2 regions of the Variovorax sp. PDC80 genome follow, and region 2 is predicted to be linked to the other one. Evidence: riboswitches for the same ligand, from Rfam matches in the RefSeq annotation. Region 2 holds a riboswitch; the other holds the start of a gene.
What was found. Region 2 has a riboswitch for glycine ahead of BM109_RS35685 (D-amino acid dehydrogenase). Riboswitches for the same ligand answer to the same signal wherever they lie in the genome.
Positions count from the first base shown of each region.

Region 1 (10,074 bases), on a different contig from region 2:
TGCCATGCTTCTCGCAGGCGCGCTTGAGGTCGTCGAGGTCGACGTTGCCCTGCGCGTCGCAGGCCGTCACCACCACCTGCAGGCCCACCATCTGCGCGCTCGCGGGATTGGTGCCGTGCGCCGACGAGGGGATCAGGCAGATGTTGCGGTGGCCCTCGCCCTTGGCTTCGTGGAAGGCGCGGATCGCCAGCAGGCCCGCGTACTCGCCCTGCGAGCCGGCATTGGGCTGCAGGCTGATGCCCGCGTAGCCGGTGGCCTCGCAGAGCCAGGCGCGCAGCTGGGCGTCGAGCTGGGCATAGCCCTGCAGCTGTTCGGCCGGCGCGAAGGGATGGATGTTCGCGAACTCGGGCCAGGTGATCGGGATCATCTCGCTGGTCGCGTTGAGCTTCATGGTGCAGCTGCCCAGCGGGATCATGCTGCGGTCGAGCGCGAGGTCCTTGTCCGACAGGCTGCGGATGTAGCGCAGCATCGCGGTCTCGCTCTTGTGGGTGTTGAACACCGGGTGCGAGAGGAAAGCGCTCGCGCGGCGCAGTTCCTGCGGGATGCGCGGCGCGGTGTTGGCGGCCAGTTCCTCGAAGCGCGGCATCGGCGTGCCGGCGGGCACGAACAGCGCCCACAGGGTCTCGACGTCGGCGCGCGTGCTGGTCTCGTCGAGCGAGATTCCCAGGTGCTGCTGCAGCCGCTGGCGCAGGTTCACGTTGGCGGCCTGCGCGCGCTCGAGGATCTTCGCGGTGTCGTCGCCGGTGCGGATGGTCAGCGAATCGAAGGCGGTCTCGTTGACCGGCTCGCGGCCCATCTGGGCCAGGCCGCGCGCGAGGATGGCGGTGAGCGCGGCCACGCGCTGCGCGATGCGCGTGAGGCCGTCGGGGCCGTGGTAGACCGCGTACATGCTTGCGACCACCGCGGGCAGCACCTGCGCGGTGCAGATGTTCGAGGTCGCCTTCTCGCGCCGGATGTGCTGCTCGCGCGTCTGCAGCGCGAGGCGGTAGGCGGGGCGGCCATGGGTGTCGACGCTCACGCCGACCAGGCGGCCCGGCAGCGAGCGCTTGAAATCGTCGCGGCAGGCCAGGTAGGCCGCGTGCGGGCCGCCGTTGCACAGCGGCATGCCGAAGCGCTGGGTGGTGCCGCAGACGATGTCGGCATCCCATTCGCCGGGCGGCGCGAGCAGGGTCAGCGCCAGCAGGTCGGCCGCGACGCAGAAGGCCGCGCCGTACTGATGCGCGTGGCCCGCGAGCGGGCGCAGGTCGTGCACGTGGCCGGTGGTGGCCGGGTACTGCGCCAGCACGCCGAAGAATTCGCCGCTGGCCATCAGGTGCGGCAGGGTTTCCGAGGCGGTGCTGACCTTGACCTCGATGCCCAGCGGCGCGGCGCGGGTCTTCACCACCTCGATGGTCTGCGGATGGCAGTCGCCCGAGACCAGGAACACGTTGCTCTTGCTTTTGACGCTGCGCTTGGCCAGCGTCATCGCCTCGGCGGCCGCGGTGGCCTCGTCGAGCATCGAGGCATTGGCGATCGCCATGCCCGTGAGGTCGCACACCATGGTCTGGAAGTTGACCAGCGCCTCCATGCGGCCCTGCGAGATCTCGGCCTGGTAGGGCGTGTAGGCCGTGTACCAGGCCGGGTTCTCGAGGATGTTGCGCAGGATCACGCCCGGCGTGTGGGTGCCGTAGTAGCCCTGGCCGATGAAGTTGCGGAACACCTTGTTCTTCGCCGCGATCGCCTTGAGCTCGGCCAGCGCGTCGGCCTCGGTGGCCGGTGCCGGCAGCCGCATCGGCTTGCTGCGCCGGATCGCCGCGGGCACGATGCCGTCGATGAGTTCGGCGCGCGTGGCCGACCCGATCACGGGCAGCATGCGCGCCTCGTCGTCGGCATCGATGCCGATGTGGCGGGCGATGAATTCCTCGGCGTTCTCGAGTTCTTGCAGGGTGGGCAGGGCGGCGGGGGTGGGCATGGCGGGCGGGGGAAGAGAAGGGGGAGCGGACTTCCGGACGCGAGCCTTCGCGTCCGGCCATCCGGTTTCAGGGGGTCAGGATTCCTCGGCGAACTTGCCGTAGGCGGTTTCGTCCATCAGCGCGTCGAGCTGCGCCGGTTCGGACAGCTTGACCTTGAAGAACCAGCCTTCGGCCAGCGGTGCGCTGTTGGCGAGCGAGGGATCGGCGCGCAGGGCTTCGTTGACTTCGGTGATCTCGCCCGAGACGGGCATGAACACGTCGGCCGCGGCCTTCACCGATTCGACGACGCCGGCGACATCGCCCTGGGCGAAGCTCTTGCCGACCTCGGGCAGGTCGACGAAGACCACGTCGCCCAGCGCGTCCTGCGCATGGACGGTGATGCCGACCGTGGCGTTGCCGCCCTCGGCCTGCACCCATTCGTGGTCCTTGGTGTACTTGATGCTCATGTTGAAAAACTCCTCGTGGATAAAAAGTGGCCGATGCCGGGGCGTAGGTTAGCCGCGACGGCGGTCCGCCGGATGTCCGGTCGTCAGCCGCGGTAGTAGCGCGTCGGCACGAAGGGCAGGGTCGAGACCTCCATCGGCACCGGCTTGCCGCGCACGATGGCCTGCACCCGGGTGCCGGGCTCGGCGAAGGCGGTGGCCACGTAGCCCATGGCGACCGGCCGGTCGGCCGTCGGGCCCAGCAGGCCGCTGGTGACCTGGCCGATGTCCTGGCCCTCGAAGGACTGCAGCGGCGTGCCGTCGCGCACCGGGATGCGCTCGAGCGCGACCAGGCCGACGCGGCGGCGCTTCAGGGTGTCGTGGTCGAGGTGGCCAGCGGCGCCGGTGGCGGCCACGAGCTGGGCCAGGATCTTCTCGGCGCCGGGGAAGCCGCCCGCGCGCGCGCCGCCCGTGCGGCGCACCTTCTGGATCGCCCAGTTGAGCGAGGCCTCGACCGGCGTGGTGCTGGTGTCGATGTCGCTGCCGTAGAGGCACAGGCCGGCCTCGAGCCGCAGCGAGTTGCGCGCGCCCAGGCCGATGGGCTTGACCTCGGGCTGGGCCAGCAGCAGCCGCGCCAGCGCGTCGGCGTCCTTCGCGGCGACCGAGATCTCGAAGCCGTCCTCGCCGGTGTAGCCGCTGCGCGTGACGAAGGCGGCTATGCCGCCGATCTGCACGGCGCCGCCGGTCATGAACACGAAGCGCTCGATGCCGGGCGACAGCCGCGCCAGCGTGGCCGCGGCCTGCGGGCCCTGCAGCGCGAGCAGCGCCTGCTCGGGCAGCGGCTGCACCTGGCAGCGCTGGCCGATCCTCTGCTGGATGTGGGCGATGTCGGCCACCTTGCAGGCGCCGTTGACGATCACGAACAGCGAGCCGTTGCCTTCGTTGAAGAACATCAGGTCGTCGAGGATGCCGCCCTGGTCGTCGAGCAGCAGGCCGTAGCGCTGCTTGCCCGCGGGCAGGTCGATCACGTCGACCGGCATCAGGGTCTCGAAGGCGGCCGCGGCGTCGGGGCCGGACAGGCGCAGCTGGCCCATGTGGGAGATGTCGAACAGGCCCGCGGCCTCGCGCGTGTGCTTGTGCTCGGCCATCAGGCCGGCGGGGTACTGGACCGGCATCGAGTAGCCGGCGAAGGGCACCATGCGGGCGCCGAGTTCCAGGTGCAGCGCGTGCAGCGGGGTCTTGAGCAGTTCGGATTCGGGGGCGGAAGCAGCCACGGGGCACTCCTGGGGGCAGCAATCGAATGCCATGGCTCGCGCCATGGGGCCACCCCTGCTGTCCGCTTTACCTGAGAGATTCGCCCCACGATCGGGGTTTGCTCCTTCGGTGGACCGGGCGCCTGCGGCACCGGCCTCTCTCCAGCAAGGAAACGCCGTCCCGCGAAGGCCGGCGCTGTGTCAGTCCTTTTGCCTGAGCGTTCGGGGGTTCCCTGCGCCTTCGGCGGCCCCGTGCGGGGCTCTCTCCTGACCCGGGCGAGTGTAGTGGATTGCGGGCCGCTTCAGCCGCGGCCGCGCAGCCGGTCCGACAGCGATCGGCAGATGGCGTCGTGGGCCCGGCCGGCGGCGGCCGACTGGGCGAAGAAGCCGAAGAAGGGGTGGAACATGTCGTCGAAGCGCAGCAGCCGGGTCGGCACGCCGGCCGCCTCGAGCCGGTGCGCATAGGCCAGGCCTTCCTCGCGCAGCGGGTCGTGGCCGGCGACGGCGATCAGGGTCGGCGGCAGGCCCGCGAGCTCCGCCGCGCGCAGCGGGGAGGGCGGCACCTCGGTGGCGCGGTGGGCCGAGGCGCCCATGCAGAGCCGGGCGATCTCGCGCAGGTCGGCGGGCGCGAGCATCGGGTAGTCGATGCCGCGGACCTCGATCGCGGCCACGTCGCGCGCCATGTCCAGGCCCGGCACCACCAGCAGTTGGGCCGCCAGCGGCCGTGCCTGGCCGCGCAGCGCCAGCGCGGCGCAGGCGGCCAGGTTGGCGCCCGCGCTCTCGCCGGCCAGGGCGACCCGGGACGGATCGCCGCCGAGCATTTCCGCTTGGTCCAGCGCCCAGCGGGTCGCGGCCAGGGCATCGTCGTGCGCGGCCGGGAACGGGTGCTCGGGCGCCAGCCTGTAGTCCACCGAGACCACCACGGCTTCCACGTCGCGGCAGAGCTTGCGCGCGATGTCGTCCATCAGTTCGACGCTGCCGAGCACGAAGCCGCCGCCGTGCAGGAACACCACGGTCGGCAACACCGCTTCGGTAGAGACGGGCCGGTAGACCCGCACCGGCACGCGCAGGCCCTGGTGTTCGGCGACGCGGTCCTCGGTGGAAGCCACGACCGGCAGCGTCGTGCGCTCGCGCGCCGCCATCACCGCGCGGCGCATGCGTTCGCGCGCCTCGGCGGGCGTGCCCGAGAACGGCGGCGGTGCCTTGTTCGCGCGTATCGCCGCGACGATCGTCGCGAGCTCGGGATCGAGCGGCGCGCTCATTGCAGCCCCAGCACATAGGCCTGCGAGTCCGCCGCGCGCTGCCGCAGCCGATCGAGGTCCACATCGAGCAGGCGACCGTCGCGCTTCACCGCCCGCCCCGCGACGAACACGCTGTCGACATTGCCCGGATGGGCGCCCAGCACCACCGCGCCCACCGCGTCGGAGACCGGCGCCAGGTTCAGGTCGTCGGCGCGGATCAGCACCACGTCGGCCTGCTTCCCCGGCGTGAGCGAGCCCACCTTGTGCGCCAGCCCGTTCGCCTGCGCGCCGGCCAGGGTGGCGAAGCCCAGCACGTCGCGCAGGCCCAGCGTCGCCGGGGCGTTCTTCGTCTTCGAATGACCACCGCCCATCCATGAGCGGTAATAGGCCAAGGCATGGCGCATCTGCGTGAACATGTCGCCCGCGCACTTGGTCTCGGTGTCGCCGCTGAGGCTGGGCCGGATGCCCACGGCCAGCAGCCGGTCGAACGGGATGTCGCCCATGCCCTGCGCATTGAGCTCGCAGTGCACGCCGAGCGAGGCGCTGACGCCGGCGTCGGCCATCATCGAGAACTCGTCGTGGTGCGAGCAGCAGCAGTGCACGAAGGTCAGGTCGTCGCCGAGCACGCCGGCCTCGTGCATCTGCGCGATGCCGCGCACGGCGGCGTTGCGCGCGTAGGCGCCCATGTGGATGCTCGAGCGGATGCCGAGTTCGCGCGCCAGTCGCAGGTCGCCGAGCCAGGTCTCGCGCCGCGCCATCTCGGGGCCGCGCGCGGCCATCGCGAGTGTGAGCAGCTGGTCGTCGCTCGAGAAGTAGCGCTCGCGCAGCCGCCGGATGTCCTGCGGATGGCCGCGCTCGCTGCCGAACATCCACGAGGCGCCGTCGACCAGCGGCCAGCCGTGCGCGAACACGCCGCGGATGCCGGCGTCGCGCAGCGCCGCGATCGCCGCGTCGGAATGCTCGGGGCTGTTCTGCACGTGCGACCAGTCGAGCATCGTGGTGATGCCGCTGTCGAGCGCCGCGACCGCGCCCAGCAAGGTGCCGGTGTAGACGTCCTCGGGCCGGTAGGCCGCGCCCTTGGCGCCCAGCATCTCGGCGAAGTAGACCTGCGAATCGATGTCGGCATAGCGATGCCGCACGCAGCTCTGCCAGGTGTGGCGATGGGTGTCGACGAAGCCGGGCAGCACGATCATGCGGTCCGCCTCGATCCGCTCGGCCTGGGGGGCATCGATGCTGGGCGCGATCGCGACGATGCGCTCGCCCTCGATCAGCACGTCGCCGTGGCGCAGCTCGCCGATGGCCGGGTCCATGCTCAGCACCCAGCCGCCCGCGATCAGCAGTGGCTTGTCGTCGTTCTTCATCGCATCACCTCCTCATCCAGCGCGAGAGTTCGTCCTCGACCTCGGCGGCGCGCGCCACGTCCGCGCTCGCCCAGGCCACATAGGCATCGGGCCGCACCAGCATCGCCTGCACGCCGCGCATGGCGGGCGGCACATGCGCCACGCGGGCCGGCAGCAGGGTCACGGGCAGGCCCTTCAGGTCCAGCGATTCGAACTGGCGCGAGTTGCCTTCGAGATCGAGCAGCAAAAAGCGCCGTTCGCGCAGCAGCTCGGCGACGCGCACCGAGCGGCCTTCGCGCGTGACGAGGTCGAAGTCGGGCAGCCGCTGGCCGGCCAGCGGGTGGCGATCGGCTTCCCCGGCGCGACCGGGGTAGGGCTGTTCGAGGCCGCACAGCTCCAGCACCAACTGGCGCTGCACCTCGGGCAGCGGAATGATGTGCCGCGCGAGCCGGCGCTTGAGCGCCACCGCATCGGGCTCGAAATTGAACTGCAGCACGCACTGCGCCTTCACGCTCTCGAGCAGCGCATGCATCACCGGCAGGCGCTCGGCGTCGTAGCTGTCCAGCGTGGCCTCGTCGGCCACGCCCGTGACGACGTTCGCGAGCTTCCAGCCCAGGTTGAAGGCATCCTGCAGGCAGAAGTTCATGCCAACGCCGCTGGCCGGGTAGTGGATGCGCGCCGACTCGCCGACCAGGAACACGCGCCCCTGGCGCAGGCGTGGCACCGCGCGCATCTGGTCGTCGAAGCGCGAGGCCCAGCGGAAGCCCTCGATGCCGTAGTCGCTGCCGAGCACGTCGCGCAGGCACTGCTTCGCCTCCTCGAGCGTCACCGGCTCGTCCTTGGTCGCATGGCGGCGGTCGCGGTGCACGATGTTGAAGCGCGTGATGCCTTCGCCGAAGGCATAGCCGCGCACCCAGCCCATCTCGTTGTCGGCGCCGGTGCGCCCGCCGGGCCAGGGCGCGCGGAGCTCGGCGTCGATCACGATGCCGCGGAAGGTGCCCGAGTGGCCCTCGAAGGGCATGCCGCACTGGGTTCGCACGGTGCTGCGGCCGCCGTCGGCGCCCACCAGGTAGCTGGCGCGCAGGGTCGATGTCGCGCCCGATGGGGCGGCCACCTCGATCTCCACGCCCTCCGTGTCCTGCCGCACCGAGCGCACCTCGGCACCGCGGCGAAGCTCGGCGCCGCTGTCGGCCGCCCAGTCCCAGAGGATCTCCTCGGTCATGTTCTGCGGCAGCCCGAGCGTGAAGCCGAAGCGGGTGTCGAGGTGCTCCCACTCGATCGACTGGAAGCCGGCCCAGATGTGGCTCGAACGGAAGGGGTAGTCGAGGATCTGCGTCGTCCGCTCGATGAAGCGGTCGGCGATGCCGCGTGCATCGAACAGCTCGAGCACGCGCGGCAGCAGCGTGCCCGCGCGCGACTGCACGCCCTCGATGCGCCGCTCCAGCACCAGCGTGCGCGCCCCCGAACCCGCCAACTCGGCCGCCACGGTCAGGCCCGAGGGGCCGCCACCGACGACGATCACGTCCCACTGCATTGAATCTCCGGTCACTCGATCTCCTTGGAAGAAAGCTTTTTAGAAGGCGTGCGTCATGCCGACCTCGAACGCCGACTGGCGGCGGCCGCCCGCGACGGCCTGGCTGCGCAGCACCGCCTTCTGCCCGGGTCCCGCCTTCTGCAGCACGCCGAGCAGGTAGAGGCTGGTGCGCTTGGACAGCGCGTAGTCGACATGGCCATGGACCTGATCCCAGCGGTAGCTCGCGAGCTTCGTGAGCGAATAGCCGCCGCCGATGCGCAACTGGTTCGTGAGGTACTTGTAGGCACCGACATCGAGGGTTCGCGCCGTCTCGGTCTGCTGCAGTCCGGCCGCCGACAGGCGCGTGTGGCTGTAGTTGCCCATCCAGCGCCAGCCGTCGCTGGTGTAGGCCAGCCCGACCGTGGCCGTGTCCTGCGTCTGCGACAGCGTCGTGCCCGGGGCCTTGGTGAAGTCGACGCCGTAGAGGCTGGGCACGCCGAGCCGGGTCGCGGGCGCGTACGGGATGCCCTTGACCGACTCCCAGATCGCGAGCGCCTGCAGCGGCCCGCTGGCATAGCTGAGTTCCGCTCCGACGGCGCGCCCGACGTTGGTGGTCGAGTCCGCCTCCGCGAAGCCGTACATGGCGCCGAACTGGAAGCCGCCGAACACCGGCGACTTGTATTTGACGAGGTTGCTCAGCGAGTTGCCGACCGTGCGGTCCAGGTTGCCGGGATGCGTGGCGAGCAGCGAGGTGTAGCGCTCAGAGGTGAAGGGCGTCGCGTCGGCGAGCAGGTCGTACATCGCGCCCAGCGTGAGCGTGCCCCAGGTGCCCGAACTCAGGCCCATGTAGCTCTCGAGCGGCGCGAGCGTTCCGCTGTCGACGAAGACCGAGTTGCTCCAGCGGAAGATCGCGCGCAGGTCGCCGCCCAGCGATTCGCTGCCGGTCAGCGCCAGGAAGGGCGCGGCATGCGTGGAGGTCATCTGCAGCTGGCTGCGGCCGCCCGAGTCGCGGGTGTAGAGCACGCCGCTGCCGAGCAGGCCCGACAGCTTGAGTTCCGATTGCGCCTGCGCGCCCTGCGCCAGCGAGAGTCCCGACAGGGCGAGCAGCAGGGCCTGGGTGTTGCGTTGGATCATGAGGGTGTGGCTCCCGGAAGGCTGCTGCGGGATCACGACGGCATCCGCCGCTCGAGGGTCACGCCCGACGTCTCGCGCCGCGCGAGACGGCCGCCGAGCAGCAGCGCCGCGCCGACCGCGATGCAGCCCGACAGCGCGAACACCGTGGCCATCGCCGAGGGCAGGGCCAGCGCCTGGCCGCCGTAGAGATGGCGCGCCACCAGTGCGATCAGCGTGGGCGAGCCCGACTGGGCGATCAGCCCGTTGAGCACCAGCACGATCGCCATCACCATGCCGATGCCGCCGGCCGGCACGGTGCGCGCCACGAAGGTCGAGGCGACCGCCATGAAGCTCCACGAGCACAGCACCACCAGCGCATCGAGCAGCCAGAAGGCCGTGAGGTCGCCCGTCAGGCACATCGACACGCTGAACACGGTGGTGGCCGCGGCCACCACCGCGCCGATGCGCGCGACCGCCGCGAGTCCGGTGGCACGGTCGAGCGCCACGCCGACCAGCCACAGCCCGAGCGGGCCCATCGTCAGCAGCAGGCCGCCCTGCATCAGGCCGATGTCGCGCAGCTCGAGACCCCAGCGGCGCGCGATCATGGTGGGTATCCAGGCCGCCATGCCGAAGCCGATCATCGAGCTGCCGACCGCGAAGGCGAACAGCGGCACGAACAGCCGTCGCTGGCCGGCCAGCCAGCGCAGCACGGTGCGCAGGCCCTCCTGCGGACGGGTGGCCGCATCGCGCTGCGAGCGCGGATCCTTGAAGCAGAAGATCAGCAGGCTCAGCGGCAGGCCGGCCACGCCGATCATGAACAGCGTCAGCTGCCAGGCCGAGACTTCGCCGACGAAGGGCAGCGCATGGATGCCCGAGGCCTGCACCAGGTGCAGCAGCGGCCCGCCGAGCACCAGCGACAGGCCGGTGCCCAGCATCATCGACATGGTGTAGACCGAGAGCGCGCGGGCGCGGCGCCGGTCGTCCACGCCGTCGCGGATCAGCGAATAGGAAGAGGGGGGCGTCAGCGCCTCGGCCGCACCGACGACGGCGCGCGCGATCACCAGCGCGATGAAGGCGGTGGCCGCCGCGTTGGCCGCCACCGCCGCCGACCAGACCAGCACGCCGGTGGCGATCACGAGGCGGCGGTCGAAGCGGTCGGCCAGCCAGCCGGCCGGCAGGCCGACCAGGATGTTGGCGACCGCGAAGGCGGTGCCGATCAGGAAGCTGATCTGGATGTCGC
Region 1 is NZ_FOWG01000005.1:448,836-458,909, reverse strand. Features, by position in the region: gene gcvP (aminomethyl-transferring glycine dehydrogenase) at 1-1,951, opposite strand, end outside; gene gcvH (glycine cleavage system protein GcvH) at 2,027-2,398, opposite strand; gene gcvT (glycine cleavage system aminomethyltransferase GcvT) at 2,482-3,681, opposite strand; glycine riboswitch at 3,697-3,803, opposite strand; glycine riboswitch at 3,824-3,907, opposite strand; gene BM109_RS17805 (alpha/beta hydrolase) at 3,930-4,889, opposite strand; gene BM109_RS17800 (amidohydrolase family protein) at 4,886-6,229, opposite strand; gene BM109_RS17795 (FAD-dependent oxidoreductase) at 6,234-7,757, opposite strand; gene BM109_RS17790 (porin) at 7,782-8,855, opposite strand; gene BM109_RS17785 (MFS transporter) at 8,888-10,074, opposite strand, start outside.
Region 1: linked by a shared signal. The riboswitch ahead of gcvT (glycine cleavage system aminomethyltransferase GcvT) and the one ahead of BM109_RS35685 (D-amino acid dehydrogenase) in region 2 are both predicted to bind glycine.

Region 2 (10,074 bases):
ACACCGGCTACCTGTTCGGCGGCCTCTCGTCGGGCCGCGGCGGCGCGCTGCAGTTCGCGGTCGGCGGCAACGGCAACATCCGCGGCCAGGGCGCGGCCGGCGGCGTGTTCTCGGGCGGCCTGTCGGGCGTGGTGTTCGGCGAGGGCGTGCGGCTGGTGTCGCGCGTCACGCAGGGCTGCCAGCCGCTGCGCTCGGGCAGCGCGCGCGAGCGCGAGATCACCGAGGCCGATGGCAACCTGGTGCTGCAGCTCGATGGCGAGCCCGCGCTCGACGTGCTGCTGGCCGACCTGCAGGTCTCGCTCGAGCGGCCGCAGGAAGCCATCGAGGCCGTGCGCGCCACTTTGGTGGGCCTGGTCGATGCCGGCAGCGACGGCATCCGCCGCACCGGCGACCTCGGCGCCGACGTGTTGGTGCGCCACATCATCGGCCTCGACCCCACGCGCCGCGGCATTGCGATCGCCGACGTGGCCGAGGCCGGCATGCGCCTGAGCTTCTGCCGCCGCAACGCCCAGGCCGCGCGCGCCGACCTGATGCGCATCTGCGCCGAGATCCGCGAGGAGCTCGAGCCCGAGGAACAGACCCTGGCCACCGCGCGCGCCGTCGCCGCCGGCGAGGCCGAGGCGGCGCCGCATCCCGCGCGGCGCATCGCCGGCGCCGTCTACGTGAGCTGCTCGGGCCGCGGCGGCCCGCACTTCGGCGCGCCCGGCGCCGAGCTGCAGATCGTGCGCCATGCGCTGGGCGACGTGCCGCTGGTCGGCTTCTTCGCCGCGGGCGAGATCGCGCGGCACCACGTGTATGGCTATACCGGGGTGCTGACGGTGTTCACGGCGGACGACTGAGCGTCCGCCTTGCTTTGGAGGCTCAGCCCAGCGCGGGCTGGGCGATGCCCGCAACGCCCCTGGGCATCCCCGCGAACGCGAAATCCACCTCCGGCGCCAGCCCGCTCACGATGCGCGCGATCGACTTGCCCGAACCGCAGGCATGGGTCCAGCCGAGCGTGCCGTGGCCGGTGTTGAGGTAGAGGTTCGCGAGTTTCGTGCGGCCGATCAGCGGCACGTTGCTCGGCGTGGCCGGGCGCAGGCCGGTCCAGAACTGGGCTTGCGCGGTGTCGCCGGCGCCGGGGAACAACTGCTCGACGCGGCGCACGATGGCTTCGCAGCGCACGCCGTTGAGGTCGCGGTCGTAGCCGTTGAGCTCGGCCGTGCCGGCGATGCGCATGCGGTCGCCCGACTCCGAGGTGTAGCGCGAGAACACCAGCTTGTATTCGTCGTCGGTCAGCGAGACCTGGTAGGCCTTGCTCGCGTCCTTGACCGGCAGCGTGACCGAATAGCCCTTGGCCGGATAGATCGGCAGCCGGATGCCCAACGGTGCCGCCAGCAGCGGGCTCAGCGAACCCATGGCCATCACGAAGGCATCGCCGCGGATGCGCTGGAAGCGGCCCTCGGCATCGGTGACCTCGACGTGATCGATCGCGCCGCCCACCTCGCGCAGCGCGGTGACGGTGTGGCTCATCAGGAACTTCACGCCGGCCTCGGCCGCGAGCCGCGCGAGTTCGCGCGCGAAGCGGTTGGCGTCGCCCGATTCGTCCTCGGCCGTGTAGGTGGCGCCGGCCAGCTGCGGCCGGATGTGGGCCAGCGCGGGCTCGAGCTTCACGGCCTCGTCGGCCGAGATCACCTGGCGCTCGCAGCCCAGCGCGCGCATCTGCTCGGCGGGCGCGAGGGCGCCGTCGAACTCCTTTTGCGTCGTGTAGAAGTGCAGGATGCCCTGCGTGCGCTCGTCGTAGCGGATGCCGGTGTCGCGGCGCAGCTGCTGCAGCGTGTCGCGGCTGTAGGTGCCCAGGCGCACGATCTGCTCGATGTTGTGGCGCGTGCGCGCGGGCGTGCATTCGCGCAGGAACTGCAGGCCCCAGAGCCACTGGCGCATGTCGGCGCGGATGCGGAACAGCAGCGGGGCGTCTTCCTTGCCCAGCCACTGCAGCACCTTGAGCGGCGCGCTGGGATTGGCCCAGGGCTCGGCATGGCTCACCGAGATCTGGCCGCCGTTGGCGAAGCTGGTTTCGGCGGCCGGGGCGGCCTGCCGGTCGATCACGGTCACGTCGTGGCCGAGTTGCTGGAGGTAGTAGGCCGAGGTCACGCCGAGCAGGCCGGCGCCCAATACGATCACGCGCATTTCAAGTACCTTTCGAGGTCGAAGCGCTTGAACGGCGTGAAGGTCGTGCTACTGAATAGATAGCGCGCAACCGGACGGCCGTCCAATTGCCGCTCCCCCTGTCCTCGGTACCTGAGAGTTTCATCCGCTGCACCTCGCAGCGGACTTGCTCCTTCGGCGCAGCACGGCCGCGATGGGCGATGTGCTGGCTCTCCAGACGGCGTTTCAGTGGTTGCAGTACAGGCCCCGCGCGAAGCGTGGAGCCGACCTGAGCGTTTATGGGAGTTTGCGCCTTCGGTGGGGCTGCCTGCGCGATGCATGCGGCCCGCTCTCCTGCAATGGGTGGCGATTGTAGGCGGGCCGCGGGCACCGGCCAACCCCGGGATTCGGCCTTGCAGGCAGATGGGATAATCCGCAGTTGCCGCGCCAGCGCGGCTTTCGACCAAGCGGCACTCCAATTCACAGCACAGAGGACTCCATGATCCTGGTTACCGGCGGCGCCGGCTTCATCGGCGCCAATTTCGTCCTCGACTGGATCGCGCAAGGCGACGAACCGGTCGTGAACCTCGACAAGCTCACCTACGCCGGCAATCTCGAGACCCTGGCTTCGCTCAAGGGCAATCCGCGCCATGTCTTCGTGCAGGGCGACATCGGCGACAGCGCGCTGCTCGACCGCCTGCTGGCCGAGCACAAGCCGCGCGCGGTGGTCAATTTCGCGGCCGAATCGCACGTGGACCGCTCGATCCACGGCCCCGAGGATTTCGTGCAGACCAACGTGCTCGGCACCTTCCGACTGCTCGAGTCGGTGCGTGGTTACTGGAACGCGCTGCCGGCCGACCAGAAGGCGGCCTTCCGCTTCCTGCACGTGTCGACCGACGAGGTCTACGGCTCGCTCTCGAAGACCGACCCGGCCTTCACCGAGGAGAACAAGTACGAGCCCAACAGCCCGTACTCGGCCAGCAAGGCCGCCAGCGACCACCTCGTGCGCGCCTGGCACCACACCTACGGCCTGCCGGTGCTCACCACCAACTGCTCGAACAACTACGGCCCCTTCCATTTCCCCGAGAAGCTGATCCCGCTGATGATCGTCAACGCGCTGGCCGGCAAGCCGCTGCCCGTGTATGGCGACGGCATGCAGGTGCGCGACTGGCTCTACGTCAAGGACCACTGCAGCGCGATCCGCCGCGTGCTCGAAGCGGGCCGGCTCGGCGAGACCTACAACGTGGGCGGCTGGAACGAGAAGCCGAACATCGAGATCGTGAAGACCGTGTGCGCGCTGCTCGACGGGCTGCGTCCGCGCGCCGACGGCAAGGGCTATGCCGAGCAGATCAGCTACGTCACCGACCGCCCCGGCCATGACCGCCGCTATGCCATCGACGCGCGCAAGCTCGAGCGCGAGCTCGGCTGGAAGCCGGCCGAGACCTTCGACACCGGCATCCGCAAGACGGTCGAGTGGTACCTCGCCAACGGCGACTGGGTGCGCAACGTGCAAAGCGGCGCCTACCGCGCCTGGGTCGAGAAGCAGTACGACGCGAAGGCCCCCGCATGAAGCTGCTGCTGCTGGGCAAGGGCGGACAGGTCGGCTGGGAACTGCAGCGCAGCCTCGCACCGCTGGGCGAACTGGTCGCGCTCGATTTCGACAGCACCGACTTCCACGCCGACTTCAGCCGGCCCGAACAGCTGGCCGACACCGTGCGGCAGGTGCGCCCCGACGTGATCGTCAATGCCGCCGCCCATACCGCCGTCGACAAGGCCGAGAGCGAGCCCGAGTTCGCGCGCAAGCTCAACGCCACCTCGCCCGGCGTGGTGGCGCAGGCCGCGCAGGAGATCGGCGCGCTGATGGTCCACTACTCGACCGACTATGTCTTCGACGGCAGCGGCAGCACGCCCTGGAAGGAAGACGATGCGACCGGGCCGCTGAGCGTCTACGGCCGCACCAAGCTCGAAGGCGAGCAACTGGTGGCGCAGCACTGCACGAAGCACCTGATTTTTCGCACCAGCTGGGTCTATGCAGCGCGCGGCGGCAACTTCGCCAAGACCATGCTGCGGCTGGCCAGGGAGCGCGACAAGCTGACCGTCATCGACGACCAGTTCGGCGCACCCACCGGTGCCGAGCTGCTGGCCGACATCACGGCCCATGCCATCCGCGCCACCCTGCAGGACCCGTCCAAGGCCGGGCTGTATCACGCGATCGCGGGCGGCGAAACCTCCTGGCATGGTTATGCGCGCTACGTGCTCGAACTCGCGCAGCAGGCCGGCGTCGAGCTCAAGGCCGGGCCGCAGCAGGTCGAGGCCGTACCCACCAGCGCCTTTCCCACGCCGGCCACCCGGCCGCACAACTCGCGCCTCGACACCTCGAAGCTGCAGGCCGCCTTCGGGCTGGTGCTGCCGCCGTGGCAGAACGGCGTCGCGCGCATGCTGCGCGAGATCCTCTGAGTCCGGCATCCGTGCCGAACACGACATCCGAAGAGAAGAGACACCAACGATGACCATCCAGACGACGCAGCGCAAAGGCATCATCCTGGCCGGCGGCTCGGGCACGCGGCTGCATCCGGCCACGCTCGCGATCAGCAAGCAGCTGCTGCCGGTGTACGACAAGCCCATGATCTATTACCCGCTGAGCACGCTGATGCTCGGCGGCATGCGCGACATCCTCGTCATCAGCACGCCGCAAGACACGCCGCGCTTTCAGCAGCTGCTGGGCGACGGCAGCCAGTGGGGCCTGAACCTGCAGTACGCCGTGCAGCCCAGTCCCGATGGGCTGGCGCAGGCCTTCATCATCGGCGACAAGTTCGTCGGCAATTCGCCGAGCGCGCTGGTGCTGGGCGACAACATCTACTACGGCCACGACTTCGTGCACCTGCTGTCCGACGCCGATGCGCAGGAAAAGGGAGCGACCGTCTTCGCCTACCACGTGCACGACCCCGAGCGCTACGGCGTGGTGGCCTTCGATGCGCAGGGCAAGGCCAGCAGCATCGAGGAGAAGCCGCTCGAGCCCAAGAGCAGCTATGCCGTGACGGGGCTCTACTTCTACGACAACCAGGTCGTCGACATCGCCAAGGCCGTCAAGCCCAGCGCGCGCGGCGAACTCGAGATCACTGCCGTCAACCAGGCCTACCTCGACCTCGGCCAGCTCAACGTGCAGATCATGCAGCGCGGCTATGCCTGGCTGGACACCGGCACGCACGAGAGCCTGCTCGAGGCCGGCCAGTTCATCGCCACGCTCGAGCATCGCCAGGGCCTGAAGATCGCGTGTCCCGAGGAGATCGCCTGGCGCAACGGCTTCATCGATGCCGCGCAGCTCGAGAAGCTCGCCGCGCCGCTGGCCAAGAGCGGCTACGGCAAGTACCTGCAACGCCTGCTGAAGGACGAGGTGCGCTCGTGAAGGCCACGCCCACCGCTATTCCCGAAGTCCTCGTCATCGAGCCGAAGGTGTTCGGCGACGCGCGCGGCTTCTTCTTCGAGAGCTTCAACGGCAAGGCCTTCGACGAGGCCGTGGGGCGCCACGTCGAGTTCGTGCAGGACAACCATTCGCGCTCGGCCCAGGGCGTACTGCGCGGTTTGCACTACCAGATCCAGCAGCCGCAGGGCAAGCTGGTGCGCTGCGTGCGCGGCGCGGTGTTCGACGTGGCGGTGGACATCCGCAGGTCGTCGCCGACCTTCGGTCAGTGGGTGGGCGAGGAACTCAGCGAGGACAACCACAAGCAGCTGTGGGTGCCCGCGGGTTTCGCGCATGGCTTCCTGGTGTTGACGGAGACGGCGGAGTTTCTGTACAAGACGACCGACTACTACGCGCCGGCGCATGAGCGCTGCATCCAATGGAATGATGCGGATCTGAGCATCGGGTGGCCCGATATCGGCGCACCGCCGCAGCTGTCGGCCAAGGACGCGGCCGGCGCTGCCTTGACGCGGGCGGAACTGTTCGAGTGATGGGCGGGCGGCCGACCTCCGTCGACGCTTCCCGGCCCGAGCGCGATTCAATCCAGGGCCAGTCCTCCGTGTGGCTGCCGATCCAGGGGCTCGTGCTCGCGAGCCTGCTGGCCGGCATGGCAGCCGCAGTCATCGGACTGCAGCGGCTCGACTGGGCCCGGCACTCCGTGGTGTCGTGGGATGCGTTGCGGCCCTATGCCATCCTGATCGGCGGTGGCGCACTCGCGACCGAAGCCATCGCGCGCTGGCTGCGCATCCATCGCTTCGCGGCTTTGGGTGCGATCGTCGTTGCCGGTGCGTTGTTCTGCGGTGCGATCTGGCCGTTGGCGGCGGCGCTGGCGTTCGTGTTGTCGTCCTGCGTGATCGGTCGCGGATTGCTGCGCCTGGCGAAGGTGCCGTTGCCGTATCAGGAGCCTGTCGGATGCTTCCTCGTGGGTGCCGCGGTCGGCGGCACGATCGTGGGTCTCTGGGCGTGGCTGCCGCTCAACTATCCGGGCGTATACGCGTTGGGCCTGGCCGTGCCGTTGACCATCGGCCGCCGCAGCGCGCTCGAGATGCTGGGCGCCCTGCGCCGGGCGGCAGCGATGCACGCCGGATCCGGCGGATTCGTGCAACTGCTGATCGCCGGCACGGTGCTGGCCCATTTCGCGCTGGCGTTGATGCCGGAGATCGGGCATGACGCGCTGGCCACGCATCTCTTCATTCCGACGCAATTGCTTGAGCGTCGTGCCTGGGGTTTCGATATCGGCACCTATGCATGGGCGTTGCTGCCGATGCTGGGCGACTGGATGTTCGCCATCGGCCACATGCTTGCTGGCGAGCGCGGTGCACGCCTGATCAACCTGTGCTTCATCCTCGCGAGCGCCTTCGTGGTTCGCGACATGGCGCTGTGGGCTGGGGCCAGCGTGCGCTGCGCGCGCTGGAGCAGCCTGCTGTTCCTCTGCACGCCGCTCGCGCTACTCGAAACCAGCAGTCTCTACATCGAGTCAGTCTGGACGGCGTTCGCCGCTGCAGGCGTCCTGGCCTTGCTGCGCGTTGTCGGACGCGAGCGGGATGGTGCGCTGGCGGCCGGCGTGTTGCTCGGTGCCGCGCTGGCGGCCAAGGCGATCACGCTGACCCTGCTTCCGGCGCTCCTGCTGCTGTTTCTTGCGGGCTTCAGGGGCTGGGGACATCGGAAGGCCCTCAGGCCGGTTGCGCTGGGTGTCGGCGCGATGGCGCTCATCGGTGGGTTGCCCTATGCCGTCGCCTGGGCGCGGACCGGAAACCCGATGTTTCCCTACCTCAACCAGGTGTTCAAGTCGCCCTTGTGGTCCACGCTGCCTTTCGAAGATCCGCGATGGACCAAGGGGCTGCATTGGAACGCCCTGCAGGACATCACCTTCAACAGCGTCAAGTTTCTCGAGGCGCAGCCGGGCGCGAGCGGCTTTCAGTGGTTGATCCTGCTCGTGCCCTGCCTGTTGCTGCTGGCATGGCAGCGCCGCTGGCGCGCCTTGGCGCTGGTGCTGGTCGGCCTGAGTTCGATCGTTCTGACTTTTCATTCGATCGCCTATCTGCGCTATGTATTTCCCGCCTTCGTCTGCCTGGCGGCCGCCTTCGGCGTGGCGATGACCGCGGGCGTGGGGCCGGCGATGGCAGTGCCGATGCGCTGGGCCTTCGGCTTCGCGGCCGTGGCCGTGATCGGCTTGAACCTCGTGTTCATCCGCTCGGCGACTTACTACGGGGACATCGCCTTGAAGCCGTTGCTCAGCGAGGAGGGCCGGGACTCCTACCTGGCGGAGTGGCTGCCGATCCGCAACGCAGTCGAACTCGCCAACCGGCTGAATGTCCATCGCAGCCCGGTGGCTTTCTTCTCGGACCTGCTGGCGGCCGGCCTGAACAGCGATGCACTGCACGTCAGCTGGTACAACCGGGGCTTCGAGGCGGACGTGGTGGCCGCGGATACCGTCGACAAGCTCGGCCAGGTGCTCGCCCGGCGCTCGGTCGACTATCTGATCCTCGATGCGCATTGGAAAACCCGTGCGCAGCGCGATCGCGTCGAGGCGGCGTCCGACCTGGTGCTGTCCTTCGGCGACGTCGCCTTGCGCAAGCTGAAGACGGACTACCGGTTCAGCACCGAACTCTTGAAGAACACCGACTTTTCCACGGGCGAGGGTTGGACCTTCACGCGTCCCGAGCAGCGCCAAGCGCGGGAGCGCGTGGTGGTGACGGTGAGCACGCCCGGCACGCAGCGGGTCGAGGTATCGCCCGGGCGGCGCTACCGGCTCGCCGTGACCGCGGAATGCAGCGGGGCGCCCACGCAGGGGCGGCTGCAGGTGAACTGGGAAGACAAGTCACAGCGCTTCCTGTCGGCGAGCATCCGTCTGTTCACCTGCGAAGACAGGTCGCAGACGCATGTCTGGGAGCTGCAGCCGCCGGCAGGTGCCGCGGCCGGAAGTGTCTTTGCCACGAGCCATACCGAGGCGCCGATCACCGTCACGGGTGTGTCGTTCAGAGAGTGAGGAGCCGATGATGAACGGAACGGGTGGAGACGCGAAGATCGCGGTGGTCATTCCGAGCTACAAGGTCCGAGCGCATGTGCTCGGAGTGATCGATCGCATCGGTCCCGAAATCTGCCGCATCTATGCGGTGGACGATGGCTGCCCCGATGGGTCCGGCCGCTTCATCGAGGAACACTGCACCGATTCGCGCGTGAAGGTGGTCTTCAACGAGGTAAACCAGGGCGTGGGTGGCGCGATGCTGCGCGGTTACGCGCAGGCCATCGCCGACGACATGGACATCATCGTAAAGATCGACGGCGACGGACAGATGGACCCGGCACTCATCCCGGATTTCGTGGCGCCCATCCTCGCCGGCGAGGCCGACTACACCAAGGGCAACCGGTTCTTCGATCTGGAAGAGATCCGTGCGATGCCGAAGGTCCGCCTGTTCGGCAATGCCGTGCTGTCCTTCCTCACCAAGTTCTCCTCGGGCTACTGGGACCTGTTCGATCCGACCAACGGCTACACGGCCATCCACGCCGAGGTGGCCAGGCAGCTGCGGGCCGACAAGATCAGCCGGCGCTATTTCTTTGAGACGGACATGCTGTTCCGCTTGAACACCCTTCGGGCCGTAGTCGTCGATATTCCGATGGACGCGCACTACGGCGACGAGGTGAGCAACCTCAAGATCCGCAAGATCGTCGGCGAATTCCTGTTCAAACATGCGCGGAATTTCGCCAAGCGCGTGTTCTACAACTACTACCTGCGCGACATGTCGATCGCATCGCTCGAGTTGCCGCTCGGCCTCGCGCTGCTGCTCTTCGGTCTGGGGTACGGTGGCTATCACTGGGCTGAATCGGCGGCCCGAGGCGCGGCCACGGCAGCGGGAACGACCATGGTCGTGGCCGTTTCGCTGCTGTCGGGCATGCAGTTGCTGCTGGCCTTCATCGCCTTCGATGTGTCGTCCGTGCCGCGCCGCGTCCGGCATCGGCGCCTGCAGGCCCGCGCCAAGTCCTGATGCGCCAGCAGTTTCTGATCTTCGTGTGCGTGGGCGTCGTTTCGGCGCTGATCGACATCGCGACCATGCAGGCGCTGATCCATGCGAGCGTCCACTATGCGGTCGCCACCACGCTGGGCTTCGTCGCAGGCCTCGCGGCCAATTACATGCTGCACTCGCGCCTGACTTTCAAGGCGGCCAGCTCGCTGCATTCGATGCTCAAATTCGGCCTCGTGGTGTCGGTCAATTACGGGATCACGCTGGCGTGCGTCTGGGCGTCGCAGCGCTGGCTGGGCGGAACGATGGCCGGCAAGCTCCTGTCGCTGCCCCTGGTGGCAGGCAATGGATTCCTCCTGAGCAGATACTGGGTGTTCAAATGATCGATTTGCTTCCGGTTCGCATCGACGAGCAGATGCTCCGACGCTATGAGGCGTTGTTCGCGGCCTGCTTCGCACCGTCGCCGAAGTTTTCGCCCGCGACGCTGAAATGGCTTTACGGCGAGAACCCCGATGGTCAGGTGGT
Region 2 is NZ_FOWG01000017.1:100,247-110,320, forward strand. Features, by position in the region: gene BM109_RS35680 (FIST signal transduction protein) at 1-839, shown strand, start outside; gene BM109_RS35685 (D-amino acid dehydrogenase) at 862-2,169, opposite strand; glycine riboswitch at 2,258-2,375, opposite strand; gene rfbB (dTDP-glucose 4,6-dehydratase) at 2,627-3,697, shown strand; gene rfbD (dTDP-4-dehydrorhamnose reductase) at 3,694-4,584, shown strand; gene rfbA (glucose-1-phosphate thymidylyltransferase RfbA) at 4,634-5,533, shown strand; gene rfbC (dTDP-4-dehydrorhamnose 3,5-epimerase) at 5,530-6,078, shown strand; gene BM109_RS35710 (hypothetical protein) at 6,147-8,576, shown strand; gene BM109_RS35715 (glycosyltransferase family 2 protein) at 8,587-9,573, shown strand; gene BM109_RS35720 (GtrA family protein) at 9,573-9,932, shown strand; gene BM109_RS35725 (GNAT family N-acetyltransferase) at 9,929-10,074, shown strand, end outside.